Regions from separate parts of the Shewanella sp. Iso12 genome, predicted to be linked through region 1. Evidence: riboswitches for the same ligand, from Rfam matches in the RefSeq annotation. Region 1 holds a riboswitch; the other holds the start of a gene.
What was found. A riboswitch is a leader RNA that binds a small molecule or an ion and turns the genes downstream of it on or off. The one in region 1 is predicted to bind cobalamin.
Positions count from the first base shown of each region.

Region 2: another riboswitch for cobalamin. It lies ahead of HCX89_RS11430 (ABC transporter ATP-binding protein); the one in region 1 lies ahead of HCX89_RS19365 (TonB-dependent receptor).

Region 1 is NZ_JAAUHW010000014.1:84,487-96,722, forward strand. It holds gene queG (tRNA epoxyqueuosine(34) reductase QueG) at 1-640, shown strand, start outside; gene HCX89_RS19335 (dodecin) at 649-852, opposite strand; gene HCX89_RS19340 (hypothetical protein) at 991-1,317, shown strand; gene metE (5-methyltetrahydropteroyltriglutamate--homocysteine S-methyltransferase) at 1,392-3,662, opposite strand; gene HCX89_RS19350 (LysR family transcriptional regulator) at 3,828-4,730, shown strand; gene HCX89_RS19355 (HDOD domain-containing protein) at 4,779-5,501, opposite strand; gene HCX89_RS19360 (GDSL-type esterase/lipase family protein) at 5,646-6,266, opposite strand; gene HCX89_RS19365 (TonB-dependent receptor) at 6,364-8,313, opposite strand; cobalamin riboswitch at 8,405-8,598, opposite strand; gene HCX89_RS19370 (DUF805 domain-containing protein) at 8,739-9,086, opposite strand; gene HCX89_RS19375 (DUF3592 domain-containing protein) at 9,360-10,616, opposite strand; gene rihA (pyrimidine-specific ribonucleoside hydrolase RihA) at 10,764-11,702, shown strand; gene rbsK (ribokinase) at 11,706-12,236, shown strand, end outside.
Region 2 is NZ_JAAUHW010000005.1:139,873-152,108, reverse strand. It holds gene cobT (nicotinate-nucleotide--dimethylbenzimidazole phosphoribosyltransferase) at 1-142, opposite strand, end outside; gene HCX89_RS11435 (iron ABC transporter permease) at 160-1,230, opposite strand; gene HCX89_RS11430 (ABC transporter ATP-binding protein) at 1,227-2,168, opposite strand; cobalamin riboswitch at 2,267-2,404, opposite strand; gene HCX89_RS11425 (histidine phosphatase family protein) at 2,473-3,231, opposite strand; gene metH (methionine synthase) at 3,473-7,192, shown strand; gene HCX89_RS11415 (hypothetical protein) at 7,415-8,917, shown strand; gene HCX89_RS11410 (DUF2999 family protein) at 9,127-9,384, shown strand; gene HCX89_RS11405 (hypothetical protein) at 10,329-10,934, shown strand; gene HCX89_RS11400 (hypothetical protein) at 10,934-12,236, shown strand, end outside.

The sequences.
Region 1 (12,236 bases):
CAGTTGGTTTTTCCTCGGAGAGCTGCTGGTGAACCTGCCGCTGCCCATGGATGTCGCCACAGCCGAAGGCTGCAACACCTGCGTTGCCTGCATCACAAGTTGCCCAACCGGCGCCATAGTCGAGCCTTATGTAGTCGATGGGCGCCGCTGTATCTCCTACCTCACCATAGAACTGGCCGGCAGCATTCCACTGGAGTTTCGGCCACTGCTCGGCAATCGCATCTACGGCTGTGATGACTGCCAGCTGGTATGCCCCATCAACCGCGCCGCGCCTTTGACCGCAGAGACTGACTTTCATCTAAGGCCACAATTGAAGCAACCCAAACTGCTGGAGCTGTTTGCCTGGAGCGAGGCCGAGTTTTTGAAAAACACCGAAGGCAGTGCCATTCGTCGCATAGGCCATGAACGCTGGCTGCGCAATATTGCGGTGGCACTGGGCAATGCGCCCGGCAGTGAAACCATAGTTGCCGCCTTGCAGGAGCGACTGACAGATGCCTCAGAACTGGTCGCAGAACACATAGAGTGGGCACTGGCGCAGCAGGCAGAAAAACTCAGCGCCAACGACACAGCGCCTATTCCCGCCCGCAAGACGGGGCGCCTGATCCGGATAGTGGAAAAAGGCCTGCCAAGGGACGCCTGAATTCAAGCCTAATCCAGGGTAAAACCCACCTTGATGGTGACCTGCCAATGAGCGATAACACCGGCCTCCAGATGTCCGCGGGTATCTATCACTTCAAACCAACGCAAATTATGCAGCGACTGACTGGCCGCCGCGATGGCATTCTTGACCGCTTCGTCCGAGCTGATGGGGGATGAACCTGTCAGTTCTATTATCTTGTACACATGGCTCATAAGGCTTCTCCTGATAGTTATCTGTGTCCAGCACAGGTTCGTGACCTGAGTATAGACAGAAATGGCCGATGGCATATTTCCCTTGGTTTCTGTATATTTCTCAGTTGGATAACCATAGGAAGAAATCAAGGGATTGCTATGCAATTAAAACATTCAGGTCTGGGGATCGCCTCGTTTGCCACCAGCATATTTAGTGGGATAGCCCTGTTTATCACTTTTATTGTTGCAGGAGCCCTGGAGGCGACAACACCGGGCGGCCTGGATGAAAATTCGATGGAAGCCATTCTTGTGGGCCTGATGATCATCTTTATGATGCTGGTCTGCCTGGTGTCTTTGGGATTGGGCATTGGCGGCCTGGTACAAAAAGACCGCCAGAAAATCTTCGCCATTTTGGGCACCACTTTTTCAGGCTTGATCATTCTGGGTACGGTTGGCCTGATAGCGCTGGGCATGAGCATGGGCTGAATCTTTCCCGCGTTAAAGTCAATCAACATCAGGGGCGCAGTGCGCCCCTGACTGTTATTAACCACAGAATTTTATCACCCGAGTCGACGTCGCAACTCCCTGGTCGCATCGACCATGTTCTTCAAAGCCGGCTCGACTTCCTCCCAGTTACGGGTCTTCAAGCCGCAATCCGGGTTGACCCAGAGCTGGCGCACAGGAATTTTCTGCGCCGCCTTTTCAATCAGGCTCACCATGGCCTCCACTGTTGGAATATTGGGGGAGTGAATATCATAAACCCCGGGGCCGATTTCATTGGGATAATCAAAGTCCTCAAAGGCATTCAACAACTCCATCCGCGAGCGCGATGTTTCTATGGTGATCACATCGGCATCCATGGCAGCAATGGCGGCAATAGTGTCGTTGAATTCGCTGTAGCACATATGGGTATGAATTTGGGTCTCGTCTCTGACACCGGCGGCGCTGAGCTTGAAGGCGGCCACCGCCCAATCGAGATAATGGGCCCAATCGCTGCATTTGAGCGGCAAGCCTTCCCGAAAAGCCGGCTCATCAATCTGAATAATGCCTAGGCCCGCCCGCTCCAATGCCACCACTTCATCGCGTATCGCCAGGGCCAACTGAGTCGCTATCTGCTCGCGGCTGATATCCTCGCGGGCAAAGGACCAATGCAATATGGTCACAGGCCCGGTCAGCATGCCTTTCACCGGTCTGTCGGTGAGACTCTGGGCATATTCGGCCCAGTCGACTGTCATCGCCTTGGGACGGGTCACATCGGCGTAGATCAGCGGCGGCTTGACGCAGCGGGAACCATAGCTCTGCACCCAGCCATGTTTGGTAAAACCTACGCCATCGAGCTGTTCACCAAAGTATTCCACCATGTCGTTGCGCTCGGCTTCACCGTGTACCAACACATCTATCCCCAGCTTGAGCTGACGTTCTATGGTATCCCGGGTCACCTGTTGCAGTTGCTCTGTGTACACAGCATCGTCCAACTCACCCTTGCGCCAGCGGCTACGCAGATTACGAATGGCTGCCGTCTGCGGGAATGAACCTATGGTAGTCGTCGGCAACAAAGGCAGCTTGAACCTGGCCTGCTGGGCTTGTCTGCGCACCTCAAACTCATGGTTTCGGTTGTAATCGGTTGCGCTCAGGGCATCGATTCTGGCACTGAGCTGTTGATTACGCCCCTGCGCCCTGGCCGCGCGCCGATCCCGGCAACGGGCGACCACGGCTTTGGCATTTTCAGTCTCAGGCGCCTCCAAAAGCGCCTTGAGCTCCTGCAACTCGGTAAGTTTTTGCCTGGCGAAAGCCAGCAGGCTTTTAAGCTCGGGCGCCAGCGCGGTCTCCACCTCGAGATCCACCGGGGTATGCAACAGGGAGCAGGAAGTGGCGAGCCAGAGCCTGTCTCCCAGATCCCGCGCCAGTGGCGCCAACTGCTCGGCCACAAGATCCAGATCGGCGGCCCAGACGTTACGGCCGTTGATCACCCCAACCGACAACACCTGTTCGGGCGCCAATGCACCGACAAAGGCCTGCAACTGCTCGGGCGCGGTGACCAGATCCAGGTGAATACCCGCCACCGGCAGTGCCGACAACAGACTTTGATGGTGGGCTACAGTGCCGTAATAGGTTGCCAGCAACAGCTTGAGCGGCGCCGACTTGAGTACGCCGTAGGCCTGATTGAAGGCCTGTTGCCAGTTGTCATCCAGCTCAAGTGCCAGCGCAGGTTCATCCAATTGCACCCATTCAACACCCTGGGCGGCAAATCGGGCCAGAATGGCTTGATAACATTCCAGCAGCGCCGGCAGCAGTGTCAAACGGTCGAACTCTGAGCCCACTGTCTTGGACAGATACAGGAAAGTGACCGGCCCCAAGAGTACCGGCTTGGCAGTGTGGCCCAGCGCCCGAGCCTCGGTCACCTCTTCAAACAACTGTTCCCAGGCGATATCGAAGCGTTGATCTTCGCTGAGCTCAGGCACCAGATAATGGTAGTTGGTGTTGAAGTACTTGGTCATTTCAGACGCCGGCGCATGCTTGCCGCTGGGCGCTCGGCCACGGGCAATCCGGAACAGGGTATCGAGATTGACAGCGCCGCCGTCACGGTGACGCTCGGGGATTACCCCCAGAGTCGCACTCAGGGTCAGCACCTGATCATAGTAAGCAAAGTCACCGACCGGCAGCTGCGCCACCCCGGCATCGGCCTGCCACTGCCAGTGGGTACGCCTAAGCTCCCTGGCAACACTCTCTAATTCGGCCACGCTGGACTCACCGCGCCAATATTTCTCCAAAGCAAACTTGAGTTCACGTCGACGTCCGATACGGGGAAAGCCAAGACTATTTAATTGCATAATGTATACCATCCTCTATAAACTGTGCAGCAAGTGACTGGCGACGCCGAAACACAACAAATCAAACCGGGCGTCTGGACGTCTAGAAGTTTATTGTGCTAGTCTCAGCACAGGCAACCGAATTGAATTCAAGGGCAACATGAGCGGCATTCATGTGGAGAGGAAATGATAGAACTGAGACACCTTCGTACTCTGATAGCACTGAAAGAAAGTGGCAGTCTGGCCGGCGCGGCGAAGAAACGTTTTGTCACTCAATCGGCGCTGTCGCACCAGATTAAAGAGTTGGAGACCCGGATTAACTCCCAGGTATTTGTTCGCAAAAGCAAACCTCTGACCTTCACGCTTGAGGGCAGTCGCCTGCTGACCCTGGCAGAAGAGATACTGCCCCGGGTACAGGAAACCGAATTTGTGCTCAAACGCGGTCTATCTGGAAGCAGCGGTCCCTTGAAGGTGGGTATTGAGTGTCACAGCTGTTTTCGCTGGCTGATGCCTGTAATGGAAGCCTTTCATCAGTCTTATCCGGATGCCAATCTGGATCTCTCCAGCCGCCATCTGTTCGACTCTCTCAATGCGCTGGAAACCGGTGAGCTGGATATAGTGCTGACCTCAGATCCTGTGCCCGGCCATGCCCTTGCCTATCAGCATCTGTTTGATTTTGAAGTGAGACTGGTGATGGCCAAAGATCACCCTCTGGCAGGCAACAGCTATATTTTGCCGCAACAACTGGCCAGGGAACCTATTATCAGTTATCCAGTACCGCTGGAAAGGCTGGATATTTTCCGTCACTTCCTCGAGCCGGCCGGAGTGGTGCCCGGCCCACAAAAACGCTGTGATCTCACCAATGTGTTGCTGCAACGCATCGCCTGTAAAGAAGGGGTTGCGGCCTTGCCCAACTGGTCACTGACCGAAGCCCAGGGCTTGAGCCTGACCTCGGTGAAACTGGGGCAGGAAGGCCTGAAACGGCCGCTGTTCGGTGCCTACCGCCGCGACAGCAGCAATAGAGTGCAGCTGCAAAGGCTGCTGGAATTGATTGCCAAAGAGGGATTACAGCGTCAAGACAGACACTGACTGAGCGGCTGCCACCGCGCCTGAAAGTCGGCGGCAGTCACAAAGCATCTAGAGAGGATTCAGCAACAGACCGCGCTGGGACAATACCCTTCTCAGTACCAGTCCGGGTGAATTGGGATCCCGGGTCTGTCTCAGGTTATGGGCGACCATAAACTCGCTTTGCAGCTCATCATCCAACCCCAGAGATTCAAAAGCTTCCACCGTCAGCGTCTGCTGCTGGGTCTCTATCAGGGTCTTGATAATGCCCAGCGGGAAGCACTGCTCGGCTTCGGCGTTGAGATAGGCAAACGCCGTCAGGGCAATAATCTGACCAAAGACGCTGAACAGTGCCAGAGTCTGCACTTCATCCGCGTCTATCTGTACCCCTTGCATCTGATGCAAGCTGTCCACCGACTCGGTCGCCACAGACTCAGTCAGGCGCCAATAGCCAAGTACCAGTTTACGGTATGGCTGCGGCAGTTCATCGAGCCGCTCTTTGAGATAAAAGCTAAAGGCATAACGGTAGATATTGACCTGTCCCAGACGCACCAATGCATCCTTGAGGCTGCGGTTTGGCTGAACGGAAGGAGAGAGCGCATTATTGCTGCGCCACAGCAGATGAGCTGCCAGAGCGGGATCGGTCGCGACAATATCGATCACATTGCGAATATCGCCATCAGCAATAATGGCCTTCTTAAGCGGGATCAGGATGCCGCGGCGCCCTATCACCTGCTCTTCGTTGGCAATAATGGCACGCACTTGAGTAAAAACCTGCTGCTCAAGATCTGTCATGTGATTCTTTAAACCTGTTGTTATTTATTATGGAGGCACTATTGCCATTTATTATGGCAGAGAATTTACCCATAAAACGCCCACCAGGGTCAAGTTGAATCGATAATTAGCCCGGTTTTTGCCAAATAGAATCAAAAAGTAGCATCAAAAAGCGCCCGCCTCCTGCAGCCTGGAGAAGATGACTTGTGCCAAACGCGAATACCCCTGTTGATTGAGATGCACAGTATCGGACTTGAGCTCGTTTGAACGCAGCAGCTCAGACAGAGTCTGTTCCAGCAAGATGGCGCCGTGCTTGTCGGCCAGTTCGGCATACAAAGGCAGGGGGGACAGCAGCAGGCTCTTTTGCGGCACAGCCAGCAGCACTACCGGAATTTGCCGGGCTTTGGCCTCAAGTAACATGGCCTCAATGTTTTGCGCCAATTGCGCCTGGCTACGACCGCGGAGAATATCGTTACCGCCTTCGAGCAAAATAAGCAGATCCGGCTTGGTTTCATCCAGCAGTGCCGGCAAACGCTCAAGCCCGGCAGCAGATTGCTCACCGGAAATTCCGGCGTTGATCACCTCACAACGGCACAACTCGGCCAGACGGCTGGGATAATCCTGCCCGGCCTTGGCACCAACGCCTTGGGTCAGGCTGTCACCGAAGGCCAGCAGTTTGCCATTGCTGCCGATATAAGCCAGCTTGGGCTCGGAGCAAGCCAACAAAAGCAGCGACAACAGGGCTATGGCCACGCCTCTCAAACCATATCTAAAATCAGCTTTCATATTTCGACTCTTGCCTCCTTGTCGGTGAGTACTTTCCAACTAAAACAGATAGAAATACGGGCAGAAAAAAGCCGGGAAACCCCGGCTTTCTATGCTATCAGAAGCGATAGCTGACGCTGAATCTCAGCGCACGGCCGCTTCCCGAGTAATAACCATCGCCCCAGGTACTGAAATAACCTGAGCTGGCGTATTGCTTGTCAAACAGGTTGTCGACCCTCAGGCTGGCAAGCCAGGCATCACGGCTGTAGTTAAGGGCGATATTCCCCAGCCAATAGCTGTCCAGTTTATCGTGCTGATTGCCATTGTCACCCTCCATATATCTGTCACCCAGATACTGGCCCTCGACAAACAGCTGCCAGTGCTGACCAAAGTCCACACTGGTGTAGACACGCCCGGAATGCTCGGCCACCCAGGAGAGAGATTTGCCTTTGTTGGCGCCTTCAGTAAATTCGGCATCGATATAGTTGTACTCAAGTCCCAACTGCAGCATTTCATTGAGCTGCCAGTCCCAGTCGAGGCTGGCGCCATAACGGCGGGAAGCATCGGCGTTGACGTTGGCGCCGGGGAAAGCACCGCCGATAGGCATATCGGCGCTGGGGTCAAAGACAATTTCATCTTCCAGCGACAGTCGGTACAGGTTCAGACGCAGGCTCTGGTTGCTCAAGGTCCAATCCCAGCCGGCTTCAATGGAACGGCCGGTCTGCGGCTTGAGGCCGACGACTGTTGGCGGCGTATAAGCTTGCTCATCGACCTTGGCGAAACGGAAACTCTCATCACCGCGAAGATAGAATCTGTGGCCTTCCAGCGGCCGATAGTTGAGCCCAAACTCGAGCGCGTGAGCGTCTTCATCCAAATCTATGCCATTGGGGTAAATCTGACCGTCCTTGAGTTCATCCTTGACCTTGGCATAGCGCCCGCCCACCACATAGCTCAGGCTGTTAGTCAGCGGCACATTGGCCTGCAGATAGGTGCTGGTCATGGTTTGGGTGTTACTGCGCTGCATATAACTGAGATCGAACTCGGTTTCACCCCGTTGAATATCGGCGCCTATGACTATGCTCAGCTCACCACTGCGGGTCTGATAACGCCCCAGCGCCTTGGGATTGAATTCCAACAGCGAGCGCTCGTTACGACCTGGGCTGCCATAGCTGACACTGGACACCAGAGTATCGCTGTAGTTGAGGTCCGCAGCCAGGGCCCAGTTAGCGTGCACCTGGCGCTGGAGATGAGCACGCCAGGCAGAAGTCATCTCATGGTTGTAATCACCCGGCGTCGATGTCGCCTGGCGTGGGTCGGCTTCAAACTGAGCTTGGGTCAGTGAACCTGGAGTCTGGCGCTTGTTATCGTAGTAACTGCCTTCGACAAAGAAGTTGGTCGACTCTGAATCATATTGCAGACGCCCCAGCACAGAACCGGTTTCGTTGGCATTGTTTCTACGGTAGTTGTCGCTCTCGTTGTAAGCAGCTGCCAAATAGTAGCGCCAGTTGTCATTGATGGCGCCGGACAGATCCCCACGGCCTTCGTAGGTGTCAAAACTGCCACCTGAGAGGGTCAGGTTGCCACCGCTGGCACTGGGCGCCTTGGTGATAATATTGATCACTCCGCCGACGGCCTGATCACCATAGAGCACCCCGGCGCTGCCGGAAAGGATCTCTACCCTTTCAATCTGATTGACCGCAATGGCACTCAGGCTGGGGGCGGCAATATCGATATTGTTGAGTCGGCGACCATCTATCAGTATCAGGGTGTTATTCACCGCCTGGCTGGAAGAGAAACCGCGCATCGCCAGCACAGGCCCTGAGTTATTGTCCGATATTTGAATGCCACTGCGGCCACGCAGCAACTCGCTCAGATTACTGGCACCGCTTTGCTGAATATCGGCGGCATCTATGACCACCACATTGGCGGCAATATTGAGCGGCGTGTCATCCTGACGGCCAATGACCACCAGCTGTTCATCCACGGCCTGGGTTGTAGCACTCGCCATGACGGGAACTGAGGTAAATGCACCGCAGAGCAGCGCGAGATGATTTAGTTTGAAACCCATTTTCCTTTGACTCCTGAAAGGGAAACGGGGCAAGAGTGCCACGGCAGGGAGAGCCCCTTGGCTGCCGCATTTCGAGATCTGCCCACCGAAATCATCGAAATACCTCCAGGGCCGGTCTCCGGACTTTGGCTATGCGGTTGACCGCGCAAGACCCGGCTTTTATGACGCCACTTGGGCGCGCCTGTCTCTCACCATTTACCGTTGCGGGGGCAGTGCCGGATTCTCACCGGCTTCCCGATTATCCCCGGTCTTTCATTCCGGGGCACCACGAGAGGTTGACTGAAATACTGTGCTGTCATTCCCGGCCTGACCGAGAGCGGGCATTATAGACGTCTATATGGATGAATGTCTAATTTTGACGACGACTGACCGCCGCAGATTTACCCTGAAAACAAAAAGGGAGCCGAGGCTCCCTTTCCATTATCTTAACCCAGCTCTTTGGGGTTACTGCCAAAGCGGTTGTCACCCACTTCGCTGTCCTGGCAGTAGAAGACCAGCAACACTATCCAACCTATGATAGGGATAAATGCCAACAACTGCCACCAACCACTGCGGTCAGTGTCGTGCAGACGACGCGCGGCAACCGCAATAGATGGCAACAACAGGCCCAAAGAATAAATCAGCCCCAGCACTGTGGTACCCAGCGCATAGTCAATAGCACTGACAACCAGGCTGAAAATGATATAGAACAGAGTGAACATCCAGTATTCTGTCCGACGGGCCCGACCGGTAAAGTCGGCGTATTTTTTGATGGCTCCGATGAAATGTTCCATGTTTTCTCCCAATAACAGATCCAAGATCCGATAACGCCGCACCAATTATTGAATGGCTTAAGGCGACCAAAGTTTCATCAGAGTTTCTTACTCCCTGAAACAGCAAACAATTTTAACATACCTGAATGAACTGCAAAGTGACAGAAAAGAGATTTACCTTCCATCCGCCACAAAATCAGAGATATCTCACCCAGTCAGTCGTCATTGGTTTACAAATATCGCCATATTCATAGCCATAAATAGCCATGAACAGCCAGCCGGCGCTTTTTCATCTTATCTGCTCAGCGTAAAACCACGGCTGGCGGCCAGCACCTGGATATCGGTTTCAATCTGTGCCAGCTGTGTCTGACGCTTTCGACCTATTGCCCCTGAGTTAAACTTGGATGCCAGGTTGCCAAGAATATAGCGCCAATGCAGCGCTTGTTTTTTACGCTGTTTACGGCTCAAAGGATTCAGTGGCGGCTGCGCTGCGAGCGCCTTGAGCAAGGCTGCAGCGGCGCTGAACCAAACATCGGGCAGCGATTCCAGGTTGTTAAAAAGCCATTCCAGGCAAACCAAGCGGCTCAATTCGGTGTGGGCAAATCCTTTGTTGCTCAAAGGCATTTGCCGCTCCAGCAACAAGGCGTTGAATTGCTTTTGAATTTCAGCACTCCAGGGTTTGCGTTGCAGCTCGGCCAGGTGCTGGGAGAAGACCATCTTCGCCAGCTCATGCTCAGCAAACAGGCTGCGAATGCCATCGAGCAGTGCCAGGGTAAACTCAGGGTAGCGGCGGCCGAGCGCCAATTGCAGTGAAAGTTCGAGGCCAGAGACGCCCTCACCTTTACTTGGCGGCTCCCACTTGAGGCACACGGGGACAAACCAGGCAAGAAAACGCGTCTGCCATTCAGGCCTGGCGGCAATATAGCCAAGAGCATGCTGCCCCAAATAGCTACTGGCCGGGCTGGCCCGGTTGGCTTCAAGCAATGCCAGTAACTCGGCGGGGTTATCGGCCTCCAGTAACTGCTCAACTATTGGCGACAACCGCTCCCGAGCCCGAAGAAAGCGCAAACACTGGACCGTTTTACCCACAAACTTTCCGCCAATGGCCAGCGGCAATAGCGCGATTAGAATCCCCCACAGCTCGAGCCAGGTATTTTGCTGTTCTCGATAGTACTGGATATCGGTGCGCACTATGCCGGGCTCCTCAGGCAAATACCAAAGAATCACGGCTTCACCGACGCTTCTCGAATCGCAAAGCAGGCCTGGGGGATCCCAGATCTGATACTCGCTGCCGTTTGGCAACTGATAATGCACCTGGCAATCCCACTCATAACGGCCAAAACCCCAGCGCCCAGGGGACACGTAGTGTTGCTCACGCCGGGCAATATAACCTTGGGTCTCGACGCCTCGTTCGAGCAGGATATTCACTTCATACCAGGATTGGACACTCTCTTTGACAAAATAGAGCCCTAGAGCCGAGAACAGCCCGCCGGCAAGCGCAAAAAGGCCGATAATTATCAGATCTTCCCAGATTGCCCGTATCTTTCCCACCGGGTCCCCTTTGATTCAATCCTTTAAGGCCGCGGATTGTAGCAGATTTCAGCAATCAGTTGAGGAACACTTCACAGTTTGCCATCCGGTTCTGCGCGCGCCAAAGAGTCATGCTATGCTCGGGCAAATTGCTAAAGGAGTAACAGCATGAAACGCCCTATCATTCTCGACTGCGATCCCGGCCATGATGATGCCATCGCCTTGATCCTGGCCCTGGCCAACCCTGAGCTGGATCTGCTGGCCGTGACCACCAGCGCCGGTAACCAAACCCAGGAAAAAACACTCAACAACGCCATGCGAGTGCTTACTCTGCTGGGCAGAACCGATATTCCTGTGGCCAGCGGCGCCCCCAAGCCATTGGCAAGAGAGCTGATCATTGCCGACAGTGTTCACGGTGAATCCGGGCTCGATGGCCCAGAACTGCCGGATCCCGCCTTTGAACCTCAGCCGATGATGGCCTGGGAACTGATGGCAGAGAAAATCCGCCAAAGCAGCCAGCCGGTGACTCTGGTGCCCACGGGCCCCTTGACCAATATCGCTATTTTCCTGAGCGCCTATCCCGAACTCAAGTCCCGTATCGAGCAGATAGTGCTGATGGGTGGTGCCGCCGGTGTCGGTAACTGGACCCCTGCCGCCGAATTCAACATTTTTGTTGATCCTGAAGCGGCCGACATGGTGTTCAAGTCAGGGATCCCCATCGTCATGGCCGGTCTGGACGTGACCCATGAGGCGCAGATCATGGAAGAGGATGTAGCCCGTTTCCGCGCGATTCCCAACAAGGTTGCCAAGTGTGTTGCCGATCTGCTGGAGTTCTTTGTTATCTACCACAAGGATCCCAAGTGGGGCTTTGATGGCGCGCCGCTGCATGACCCCTGCACCATAGCCTGGCTGCTCAAGCCTGAGCTGTTCATCGGCTTGGACTGCCATGTGGCCATCGAAACCCAGAGCGAGCTGACTGTAGGGATGACGGTTGTCGACCGCTATCACTTAACCGGCAAGCCCGCCAACGCCAAGGTGCTGATGCATCTGGATCGTGAAGGCTTTGTGGATCTGCTGGTTGAAAGCCTCTACGCCTATCAGGATTAATACATGAGTAGACTAGTGATAATCGGCAGTGCCAATGCCGATCATGTGATGGAATTCAGTCACTTGCCCGAGCCAGGGCAAACATTGATGAGCCGCAGCTACCGTTTGGAACATGGTGGCAAAGGCGCCAATCAGGCAGTTGCTGTAGCCAGACTGGTGCAACCTGGCACCCGAGTGGACTTTATCTGCCATCTTGGGGACGACGCCATTGCCGATACCATGATCAAGAGTTGGTTGGACGATGGCATTCATCCTCAGGGCTTGAAGAAAGTGCCGGAAATGGCAACCGGCAGCGCAATGATTTTCATCGGCGATGGCGGTGAAAACTGTATTGGGGTGGCCGCCGGCGCCAACGCCAGCCTGGAGCCAGCCGATGTCCAATGTCATCAAGAGCTATTCGAAGGCGCCAGTTACCTGCTGGCACAGCTGGAAACGCCGTTGGAATCGGTCAAAGCCGCGCTGCAACTGGCCAAGCAACAAGACACAGTGACTATTCTCAACCCGGCCCCCGCCAGCACGCTGGCTGACGATGTG
Region 2 (12,236 bases), on a different contig from region 1:
TAGCGGAACCGAGCTGAATGCGCCCCAATTGCAGCGCCAAAGCCTCCAACTCACCCAAAGCGCCCAGGGGTTTGGTCTTGTTGTCTATGCGGGCCTGAATCGCGTCATCCAGCGCGTGATTGATTGCTGCTACCTGGTACATCCTTCCCTCTCTTATCGTTATTGGCCGCGTTTACGCAGCACCATCAGGAAAAACAGACTGCCGATGGCCGAGGTGATCACCCCCACCGGCAGCTCTTGGGTGGGCAGTATGCTGCGAGCCAGCACATCGACCCAAACCATAAACAGGCCGCCCGCCAGTGCCGTCAGCACCATGGGGTGCTGCCCCGGCAGCAACAACCTAACAATATGAGGCACCATCAGCCCCACAAAACCAATCCCGCCGCAGTGGGCCACCAGAGTGGCGGTAATAATCGAGCATAACAGCAGCATGGAAACCCTGAGCCTTTGCACCCTTATTCCCAGAGTGTGGGCGGTTTCATCACCGGCAAGCATCGCCAGTACCTGGCGCTTGAAGGCCAGGATCACCAGCAAGGCCGCCAGCACCACCAGAGTGGGCAGTCCAAGCCCATCCCAACTGGCGCGGGCAAAACTGCCCAGGCTCCAAAACAGCAAGGAGGTGGTAGCCTGCGGGGTGGAAAAATACAAGATCAGGCTGGTGAGGGCACTGAACATAAAGGAGATGGCGACCCCGGAGAGCAACATTCGCTCTATCTGGTTGCCGATATTCCTGCCCGCGAGCAGCAGTACCATAAGCACAGCCAAACTGGCACCGATAAAGGCTCCCAGCGGCAGCGATACCCCGGAGATGGCCGAACTCAGCCCAAGGCCGGTCGCCAGGGCGACCGAGACCACGGCGCCGAAGCTGGCGCCCGAGCTGATACCGAACAGGTAAGGATCAGCCAGCGGGTTGCGGGTCACCGCCTGCAATACATAACCCGACAATGCCAGACCGCTGCCGGCGATAAAGGCCAGCAAGATACGCGGCAGGCGCAGATCCCAGACAATACGCTCGCTGATGGCGGACGGCTCCCCCACGCCCAGCAGGTGTTTGCCAATCACTCTTGCCACATCGAAGAGACTGATATCGGCGGCGCCAAAACCGGCGGCGGCCAAGGGTGTCAACGCAGTGCCGAGCAGCAACAGCAGCCAGCACCAGTAAAGTCTGGGCAAGGGTTTGAGAAACCAGCCAATAAGCGAGCGCCCCGGTGCGACCATGGAAGTATTCATGCGCCACCTCCCACCGAGCCTGGGCGCCGGTCAGTTTCCTTGTGGGCAACACAGGTTTCGGCCGAGGCAGGCCCTGCCATAGGCTCGACTATCGCAGCGCCGTGAACCTTGCCACTAGCGAGAGCCGCCGAGCTTACAGCCTTGCCGTGACCAGGCTCTGGCGACTGATAGCCATAAAAGTAGTGGATCAGCGGCCTTCCCAACTGCGGATGCGTCCCCACCTGGCAGCAGACACCGAAGACACCGGCAATTCTGTCTTCGGTCAATACGCTCTGGGGCGAGCCGTGGGCAATACGGCGGCCGTTATCCAACAGCAAGAGTTCGTCACACAGGGCCGAGGCCAGATTGAGATCGTGAATCGAGGCGATCACCGTGACCCCCAGGCTGCGCACCAGCTCGAGGATCTGGATCTGATAGCGGATATCCAGATGATTGGTGGGCTCGTCCAGGATCAAAAGCTTGGGGCGCTGCACTATGGCGCGGGCAATCAAGGCCCTTTGCTTCTCACCGCCGGAAAGCTGCGCGAAAGGCTCTGCGGCCTTGTGCTGCAACCCGACCTGCGCCAATGCCGCCTGCACCTGGGCCTTGTCGGCCGCCGATGGCATATCAAACAACCCCTTGTGGGGAGTCAGTCCCATGGCCACTAATTGAGTCAGATCCAGTGCCAGTTGGGCCGGGGTATCCTGCAGCACCACGGCCACCTCTTTGGCGAAAGCTTTGGCTGACAAACTATTGATATCCTGCCCAAACAGCTGGATCTGACCGCTGTCCGGGCGGATATAACGATAGAGGCAGCGCAGCAGGCTCGACTTACCGGCACCATTGGGGCCTATGAGCCCGAGCATCTTGCCACTTGGCAGCTCAAAACCCACATCGGCCAATACGATGTGACCACCGGGAAGCCAGCTAAGCTGTTGCACCTTGAGTGCCAGGCTCATAACCGCCTCCCGACATTGAGCCTGTGACCAGCAGAAGGCTCAGGCTGCAGTGGAAGAATCATCTATTCGCTCCCCCGGTTTACCCGCCCGGGTTTCTGGTTTGGTTTATCAGCCTGGGCAGGTCTCCTGACTCGTCGCCAACGGCGACTCACAGTTGCGGGCACAGTCCGGGCTTTCCCGGTTCCCTGGGTTGGTTCACCTGCAAAGGTGCCAACACCCTGGCTGCTGCCGCACTTGGCGGCTATTTGGGGTTATTATCCCGGTTTTATCGTCCGGCACAATTGCCTGGCGCAATAGCGCAGCACTATTGCGGCCAGTGGAGCTTGCTGAAACACTGCCATTCCTGGTCACTTTCACCGCTGGCATCACGGCTGGCATAGAGGGTTATTCTGACCCAGGCCGCATAAGGTAGTTCCAAGGCGTTGAACACTGCCGCAGGCGGCATTTGCCCTGGCAGCAAAATCTCGGCCAGCAGCAACCGGATAACTCCGCTGTGAGTCAGGATCAGCGCTGCATCGGCACTTGCTGAGGAACCAGAGCCTTTTGAACCAGAGCCTTTTGAACCAGAGCCTTCGGAAGAATTAGCCTCTCTAGCAAGCCAGCGCTGCACCATAGTCTGCCAGCCATCCAACACCCGGCTACGAAAGGCTGGCAGCGATTCCCCGCCCGGCGGAGTATTGGCCACAGGGTCACGCCAGAAGGCTTCGGCCGCCTCGCTATGCTGCTGATAGACACTCGCCACCTTCATGCCGTCCCAGTCACCGAAGTCCAGCTCCCAGAGCCAGTCATGCTGCTGCAGTGGCGCCGGGAAATAGTCAGGCATATCGGCCTTGAGCTCGGCGGCAAAGGCCTGGCAACGCTGGGCCGGAGAACTCAGCAGCACCAAGCTTTGGGGCGCACTCGGCAACTGCTCCAGCTCACTACTGATAGCCCGCCAGCTACGCCACATCTGCGCTTTGCCCTCATCGCTCAGGGCCACATCACTGCGGCCGCGGATAATCTCACCGCCTTCACATTCGCCGTGCCGCAGCAGATAGATATTCAGTTGCCTATGTTCAGCCACACACTTCTCCCGTCAGAGTCCGGTGGTTACCGGGCCAATTTAACCTTGCCGCAGGCCGCCGGAATCCGTATATTATGGACGTCTATACGTATAAATGTCCAAAATAACTTTCCGCGCCCACACACGCCTTTGGCTATCATGCCAGATAGTGTCCCGGGCGTCAGGTCGGCAGAGATGATGTCGCGGATGCCAAGCGCCGCGAATGTAAAACAGCAATAAGACAGGTATGAAAGGTAACCCTATGGCGACTTCCCAGCACTCCCAAAGCCAGACAGAGCTCAAGCTCAAACAGACCCTCGAAGAGCGGATCCTGATTTTAGATGGCGCCATGGGCACCATGATCCAGGACTACAAGCTGGAAGAAGCCGATTACCGCGGCGAGCGCTTCAAAGATTGGCATTGCGATGTCAAAGGCAACAATGATCTGCTGGTACTGACCCAGAGCGAGATCATCAAGACCATTCACAGGGAATACCTGCTGGCCGGTGCCGACATCATAGAAACCAACACCTTCAACGCCACCACCATTGCCATGGCCGACTACGAGATGCAGAGCCTGGCGGCGGAGATCAATTACCAAGGCGCCAGAATCGCCCGCGAAGTGGCCGATGAGGTGGCCGCCGCCAGCGGTATTCCCCGCTATGTGGCCGGGGTGCTCGGCCCCACCAACCGCACCTGCTCCATCAGCCCGGATGTGAATGACCCCGGCTTTCGCAACATACATTTCGACGATCTTGTATTGGCCTACAGCGAATCTACCGAGGCGCTGATCGCCGGTGGCGCCGACATCATCCTGGTGGAAACCATCTTCGATACTCTAAATGCCAAGGCGGCGTTGTTTGCCATCGAAAATGTGTTCGAGAAACTGGACCAAAGGTTGCCGGTGATGATTTCCGGCACCATTACCGATGCCTCGGGCCGCACCCTGACAGGGCAAACCACAGAGGCCTTTTACCATTCTCTCAGACATATCAAGCCGCTGAGCATAGGCCTCAACTGCGCCTTGGGCCCGAAAGAACTGCGGCCCTATGTCGAGGAGCTTTCCCGTATCAGCGAGTGCTTTGTCTCGGCGCACCCCAATGCCGGTCTGCCCAATGAATTCGGCGGCTATGACGAGACTCCGGCGGAGATGGCAAGCGTGATAGGCCCCTGGGCCGAAGAGGGGCTGCTCAATATTGTCGGCGGCTGCTGTGGCACCACGCCTGCGCATATCAAGGCGATTTCTGAAGCCGTTAGCCTTCACGCACCAAGGCCGCTGCCTGAGCTGCCGGTGGCATGTCGCCTCTCCGGACTGGAACCCCTGACCATAGATGCAAGCAGCCTGTTTGTGAATGTGGGCGAGCGCACCAATGTCACCGGCTCGGCCCGGTTTCTCAAGTTAATCAAAGAAGGCCAGTACGAAACCGCGCTGGAGGTGGCCCGTGACCAGGTAGAAAACTGCGCCCAGATCATAGATATCAACATGGATGAGGGCATGCTCGACGGGGTCGAGATGATGCAGAAATTCCTCAACCTTATCGCCTCAGAGCCGGATATCAGCAAGGTGCCTGTGATGATCGACTCCTCCAAGTGGGAGGTGATTGAGGCCGGGCTCAAATGCATTCAGGGCAAGGGAATAGTCAACTCCATCTCCCTCAAAGAGGGCGAGGCCAAGTTTATTGAACAGGCCAAACTGGTGAAGCGCTACGGCGCCGCCGCCATCATCATGGCCTTCGATGAACAGGGCCAAGCCGACACACGGGAGCGCAAAACCGAAATCTGTACCCGCGCCTACCGGGTGCTGGTGGATAAGGTGGGCTTCCCGCCGGAAGATATTATCTTCGACCCCAATATCTTCGCCATCGCCACCGGCATAGAGGAGCACGATAACTATGCGGTGGACTTTATCGGCGCCATTGAAGATATCAAGGCCAACCTGCCCCATGCGATGATTTCCGGCGGGGTGTCCAACGTTTCTTTCTCTTTCCGCGGCAACAACCCGGTGCGGGAAGCCATTCATGCCGTGTTCCTCTATCACGCCATCAAGGCGGGTATGGATATGGGCATAGTCAACGCCGGTCAGTTGGCCATCTATGACGATATCGACCCTGAGCTGAAGCAGAAGGTAGAGGCCGTGGTGCTCAACCTGCCCTGCCCGGTTGCCGACTCCAGTAACACAGAGCAGCTGCTCGAGGTCGCCGAGAAGTATCGCGGTGGCCCGGGCGGCGCAGGCAAGAAAGAAGATCTCGAATGGCGCAAGTTGCCGGTCAACAAGCGCCTGGAACACGCGCTGGTGAAAGGGATCACCGAATACATAGACGCCGACACAGAAGAAGCGCGCCTGCAGGCCAAGCGGCCGCTGGATGTGATTGAAGGCCCGCTGATGGACGGCATGAACGTGGTGGGCGATCTCTTTGGCGCCGGTAAGATGTTTCTGCCGCAAGTGGTCAAGTCCGCGCGGGTGATGAAAAAGGCGGTCGCCTATCTCAACCCCTATATCGAAGCCGAAAAAGTCGAAGGCCAGAGCAACGGCAAGGTGCTGATGGTTACGGTCAAGGGCGATGTTCACGACATAGGCAAGAACATAGTCGGGGTGGTGCTGGCCTGTAACGGCTATGAAGTGATAGATCTCGGTGTCATGGTGCCGGTGGAGAAAATCATCGAAGTCGCCAAAGCCGAGAAGGTCGACATCATAGGCATGTCCGGGCTCATTACCCCGAGCCTGGATGAGATGGTGCACAACGTTAAAACCTTCGAGCGCGAAGGTCTGACCCTGCCGGCGATTATCGGTGGTGCCACCTGCTCCAAGATCCATACCGCAGTGAAGATAGCGCCTCATTATCCCCATGGCGCCATCTATATTGCCGATGCCTCGCGCGCCGTGCCCATGGTCAGCAAGCTCATCAACAATGAAACCCGCCAGGCCACCATAGACGAAACCTATCGCGAATATGAAATGATGCGCCAAAAGCGTCTGTCGCAGACCAAGCGCAAGCAGATAGTGCCCTTGCAGGTAGCACGGGATAACCGCTGCAGCCACGACTGGGCCAACTATCAAGCGGTGAAGCCCAACACCCCGGGGATCCAGGTGTTTGACGACTATCCGCTGGAGGACTTACTCGATCGCATCGACTGGACGCCGTTTTTCCGCGCCTGGGAGTTGCACGGTCATTTCCCGCAAATACTGGATGATGAAGTCGTTGGTACTGAGGCCCGTAAAGTCTATGCCGACGGCAAGGCGATGCTGGAGCAAATCATCCAAGAGAAGTGGCTCACCGCCAAGGGCGTTATCGGCCTCTTTCCCGCCAACAGCGTCAACTTCGATGATATCGAGATCTACACAGATGACTCTCGCAGCCAAGTGTTGCTGACCACCCATCATCTACGGATGCAGCTGGAGCGAGTGGGCAACCACAACTTCTGTCTCTCTGACTTTGTTGCTCCCAAAGAGAGCGGCGTGGCCGACTATATGGGGGGATTTGCGGTCACCACCGGCCATGGCATCGATGCCCATATTGCCCGTTTCGAGGCGGCCCACGATGACTACAGCGCCATCATGCTCAAGTGTCTGGCCGACCGCCTGGCCGAAGCCTTCGCCGAGCGGATGCACGAGCGGGTGCGGAAGGAGTTCTGGGGTTATGCCAGCGAAGAAAACCTGGATAACGAGGCGCTTATTCGTGAAAAGTACAAGGGCATACGCCCGGCTCCAGGCTACCCTGCCTGCCCGGACCACACGGAAAAAGGTCTGCTTTGGCAGCTTCTTAAGCCAGATGAGTGTATCGACCTCAAGATTACCGAGAGCTTTGCCATGTACCCCACGGCGGCGGTCAGCGGCTGGTACTTTGCGCACCCGCAATCACGCTATTTTGGGGTAAGCAACATAGGCCGAGATCAGGTGGAAGACTACGCCCGCCGCAAAGGGATGACAGTCGCCGAAGCCGAAAAATGGCTGGCCCCCGTATTGGATTATGATCCTGAGTAAAAGAGGCTCTTAAGCGAACAACTGAGCTGTTCAGGGGCTCTCGCCTATTCGGGTGAGGATCCCTGAATTCAAGACCGTTCCACATTTTTGATAACAGCCATACTCATCAAACACTTACTGTATCTCTCCTTCGCCCGTAAGCTGGTGCTTTTTGCAAGAACCTGAAACTGGGATTACTTTTAATGAGGTTGTCTCCATCACTTCATTGAAAAGGAATTCACTATGCGAACAGTGCATTTGGCCGCGGCCTTGCTTTGCCTATCTGGATGTACCAGTACACTCACCACAACGGTCATTAAAAGTAATGACGATCCCGGTGCAACATCGGCCAAGCAAGGTTTGGTTTACCATTTGCCGGCTTCATCGCAAACAGTAACGCTGACTCATAAATTGGTCTTTTGTCGTGTGGTCAATGATACCCTGGAGTTTGATTTCAACACTACCGCAACAGTCAAACAAACAGGGCATCCTGATCTAACCAAAGTATTCGTGATTAACCCTTCAGAGTTACATGCTTTCTCCAAAGCCTGGGGCATGAACGTGGTGATGCATCCTAATGGTTTGCTTAAATCCTTTTCCACCCATGCTGACGACAAATCCATAGAGTTGGGCATGGCGGCGATAAAAACCGTAGCCAACATTGCCGCCATTTCACAGGGAATTCCTATATCGATTGGTTCAGCTTCTCTCCCTCCAAGCGATAAAAACAATCAGGGGCAAGGCGTTACGCCTCCCAAAGCAGCTTGTATTCCAAAACTTTTGCATCAACCCTTGGTATCCGTGGTTATCGATAACCTGAAAGCTACAGTGACAAATAAACAAGGAGAGCTGAAGAAAAAACAGAAGCTCCTGGCCGCAAAAAAAGGGAATACCTCTGCAGAAGAAGCTGCGGTACTCAGCGCACAGAAAGCCGTATCCATGGCGACTCTTGAACTCGATACATTCCAGAAAGAAATCTCAGTGCAACGCGAATACACCATAGATACAGTATCAATCCCCCAAAATCAGCCTTATCTATTGCCTCTTGTTAGTGATGATTTCTTGCCTTGGGTAATATCCCGGGATACCGAGTTAAGAAATGACGTGGCGATAACTATGGCCAATAGATACCTATTTGGACTATCACTTGAAAAACTGGCTGATGTCGGATTAGCGAAAGAGAGCACCTTAAAAGCGGAAGAGGATTATCCGGGGTTGTATTACACAACGTTCGGAACCCGCAAACTACTATTAGTGCGACAAGACACTGCTAAGAAACAAAATAACCTGACGATGGTATTCAGCGGTTTTATTAATGCGCCTGAATTCGGCCACGTAGGCATTTTGCCCTACCAAAACCATATTGGAGAAAGTAACTCTTTTACGGCCGTATTCGACGCCAATGGTGCACTGACTTCAGTCGATTACGGAACTGAACGCCCTGCCTCAGAAAAAGTGGAGTCTGCCCTCTACGAGGTCACTGATTTTTATAGCGATTACGCCAATAATCGACAAACTATCCGCGATGCAGACAAGCTGGAGAGCCAGACATTGACCATCCACGCATTATCGATAGCCAATAGCACTTATCCGAACCTGACCGTTGATCAGTTAACCGCACGTGCCAGCATAGTCCAATCACTGCTCATCAAGCTTGGTGACACGGAGCAGAGTCGGGCGGCAATAACCTCTCTGTCGATGAACATAGACAATGACAATCTGATTCGATTAGCTGAGGCGTTATAAGCTGCCAAAGGTACTCGTCGGCTATCGAGTGGAACTGCTTAATATTTGCAATATAGGCAATTGGTTAGCCACCAATTGCCACTATGACTAGGGCTGATGTAATCGATATCCTGCTTCATTTTCTTTCACTAGTAAGGAAATACCTATTCGGGTCTGTTTCTTCTGTTAAAATCAGCGCAAATTGAATGTTTCAAACCAATGAGGAGCTTATGAATCCTATTATTGCCCTGCTGAAAGAGCACAATATCAGCGATGAACAAATAAACAGCCTGTTCCAGAGCCTGACCGAAAATCCCCTGATGGCCATGGGCACTCTGGGGCAGTTGGGATTGCCACCGGAAAAGCTGCAGGGGTTGATGATGCAAGTGATGCAGAACCCGGCACTGATCAAAGAGGCCGTCGAAGAACTGGGACTGGATTTCTCCAAGGTTGAAGCCGCCAAAGCCCAAATGAACAAGTCTGTTTAATCCTGTGCGCCCTCAAGGCCTGACTCATATGGCTTTGAGGGCCGATGTCATGTTCTGTCATTCATCAAGTATTGGGCTGACAAATTGGCAGTGCCATCAGCTCAGTTCGCTGCAACGCTTAGGAAGGTGCGAATAGGTCCTCGTGGCACTCTGGCTTACACAGCAATTGGCGCTCAAGGCATCTGACTGAAGGCATGCCGGGGCATGTTGAAGTCGGATAACGCAGAGAGCCGGTTGCTGTGAAAGCCCCGAAGGGCGTGGCTTACAGACCTGTCTGCTGTGTTGTGCTTCTTGCAAAGGACTAGGGCCATTTGCTGCGAACCACGCCTTGCATCCAGGCCTGTAAGCCGACGCAGAGCACACATGGGACTTGTTCGCACCTTCCATTTTTGATAGTTCTCTGAATCAATACCCGTATCAAGCGCCCGACAATTTCTGCAATAACTTTGGTGCCCGTCCGGATTGGCCGCTATCACTCGTGCCGGCGTATTACCAAAATCAGCGGGATAGGGATGAAATATATGTTCCTCACCATGAGTCGTTGAACAGTTGGGACACGACTTAAACTTCCGACCGCTTCCCGGCTCCTGCTTACGTAACATTCCGTTATTCAAACGCCCACCACAAAAGTTACAGCTCATCAGCACTCTCCCTGTTATTAACTGATATTCAGCATGGCAAACAGCTCACGCTGAGCAAAAGATAACCAAAGGTGTGTTGAAAGCCAATCTATTCCCTCTTGTCTCTCCGCCATCGCCCTCACCTAACACAAGATTGAGACAAACCGTGTGTGTTTAACAAAAACGCTACAAAACGCTACATCATTTGCCGTGCCTCCCATTGAGTCGGCGTGCTTAAGTAGGTGCTCGGTCAATATTCGGCCAAGGAAGTATGGGTCGATGATCGAAAGCTGAATTTATCCCAATCATACAGGAGGTATTACAGTGACAAGATCCCAGTGGTTCCAGCGTCTATCGGCGCTATGTCTCGTCTCAGCCAGTTTGCTGCTGACACCGGCAGCCGTAGCCCAAAAACATCTCAAACAAAATCTCAGTCAATTGACCAGTCAGGCGTCCAGCATAGTCTCGGGCCAAGTGGTGTCTGTGACCGATGGCTTTGATGAGCGCAAACGCCCCTATACCCAGATCACCATTCGGGTAGGTATGGATGCCAAGAACAAACATAAGGCAGGCAGCGAATATACCTTCCGCCAGTTTGGTTTGCTCAAGCCCCGTTCCATGGGTAACGGCAAAGTCTACCTGGGCGTATCCCCCGAAGGCTTCGCCCGCTGGTCGGTTGGCGAGCAGGTAGTGGCCTTTATGAATCCGGATCTCGGTGCCGGCCTGACTTCTACCGTAGGGCTGGAACAAGGCAAATTCATTGTGCAAAACGGCAAAGTCAGCAATCAACTGGGCAACATAGGCCTGTTTGATGGCATGAACACCCAGTCGCTCAGCCCTGAAGAGCAGAGCCTTATCACCACGGCCGGCGCTGTGGATGCCGCCGCATTTATGTCTCTGGTTGGCAAACTGGTACAGGAGGCCAAATAATGAAGCTTTCAAGAATTGCCACGGCCTTACTGTTGGGCTCAGTCTCCTCTGCCGCGCTGGCCGGTGGCCCGCTGTATATTCACGAACCCACAATGCAGCCCTATAAGTGGGACACTTCCAAGGGGGCGATTCCCGTCTATACCGACGGCGGCCCTGTGATTAAAAACAAGGATGGGGTTGACGTACAAACCTTCACCATTCTGGAAAAGGGGCAGGTGTTCAATCTCGACATCACACTGCCGGACGGCACTGTGATCCCGGCAGGTACAGTGCTGGACAGGGATTACACCTTCCTCAGCATAGCTCAGGCCAATGCCATTACCGCCAAGGCCGTGGGCGAATGGTCAGCGGTGGAAACCTCCACCTTTGAGATGTCGGTGCAGGGCACCATTGAACAGCAAATCGGTATCCAGGACGTCAATCAAACCAATGTCGATCAGATCTATTCCGCCGTAAACGGCTATGGTTTCTGGGTCAACTATGACACCGACGGCCAGATACTGGAACAGTATTTCGGCGTACCACGCAGCCAGGTCCTGGGGATAGCCTTCCCCGAGTGGGCCGATGAAGAAACCGGTGAAATCCTCGAGGCCACTGCCTTGATGAACGGCTGGTACGTGGGTATAGATGACACAGAAGGCGAAATGATTGCCGGGGTATTTACCCATGAATTCGGCCACGCCCTCAACATGTCGCACTCCCAGGCCAATGGCCATCTCAGCTATATGTCGGCCTCTTACAGCCCGCAATATGACGGGGTACCGGGCTGCGCCATCACCAATCAATACACCAGCGCCAGCCAGATAGCGCCGGACACTATTGAAACCATGTTCCCCTTCATCAATGTGTTGGGGATTCAGGGCGCCGAGCAATCAACGGTCAATGTGCGCGACGACATAGTCAACCTGTCCGATCTCTACCCTACAGCGGAATATCGTTCTGGCTACGGCTCGATTTCCGGTACCTTGTACACCAAGGAAGGAGTGGATTATTCGGGCATGAACATGGTGGCCCGCAATCTGGATAACCCGCTGTACGATGTGGTCACTCAACAGTCCGGCAACCTGACTCAAGGGCTTGTAGGCCCGGATGGCAAGTTCACCATCAATGGTCTGACACCCGGCGGTCGCTATGTGCTCTACATGGAGACTATCAAGGCCGGTGGTTATCCTACCCGACAAACCGCCCTCTTGTCAGAGGCCGAATACTGGAACAGCGATGAAAGCAGCAATCCGGCCAGCGATAGAGCCTGTGATTTCACTCCTATCATTGCCGAAGCCGGGGTGACCAAACAGGCCGATA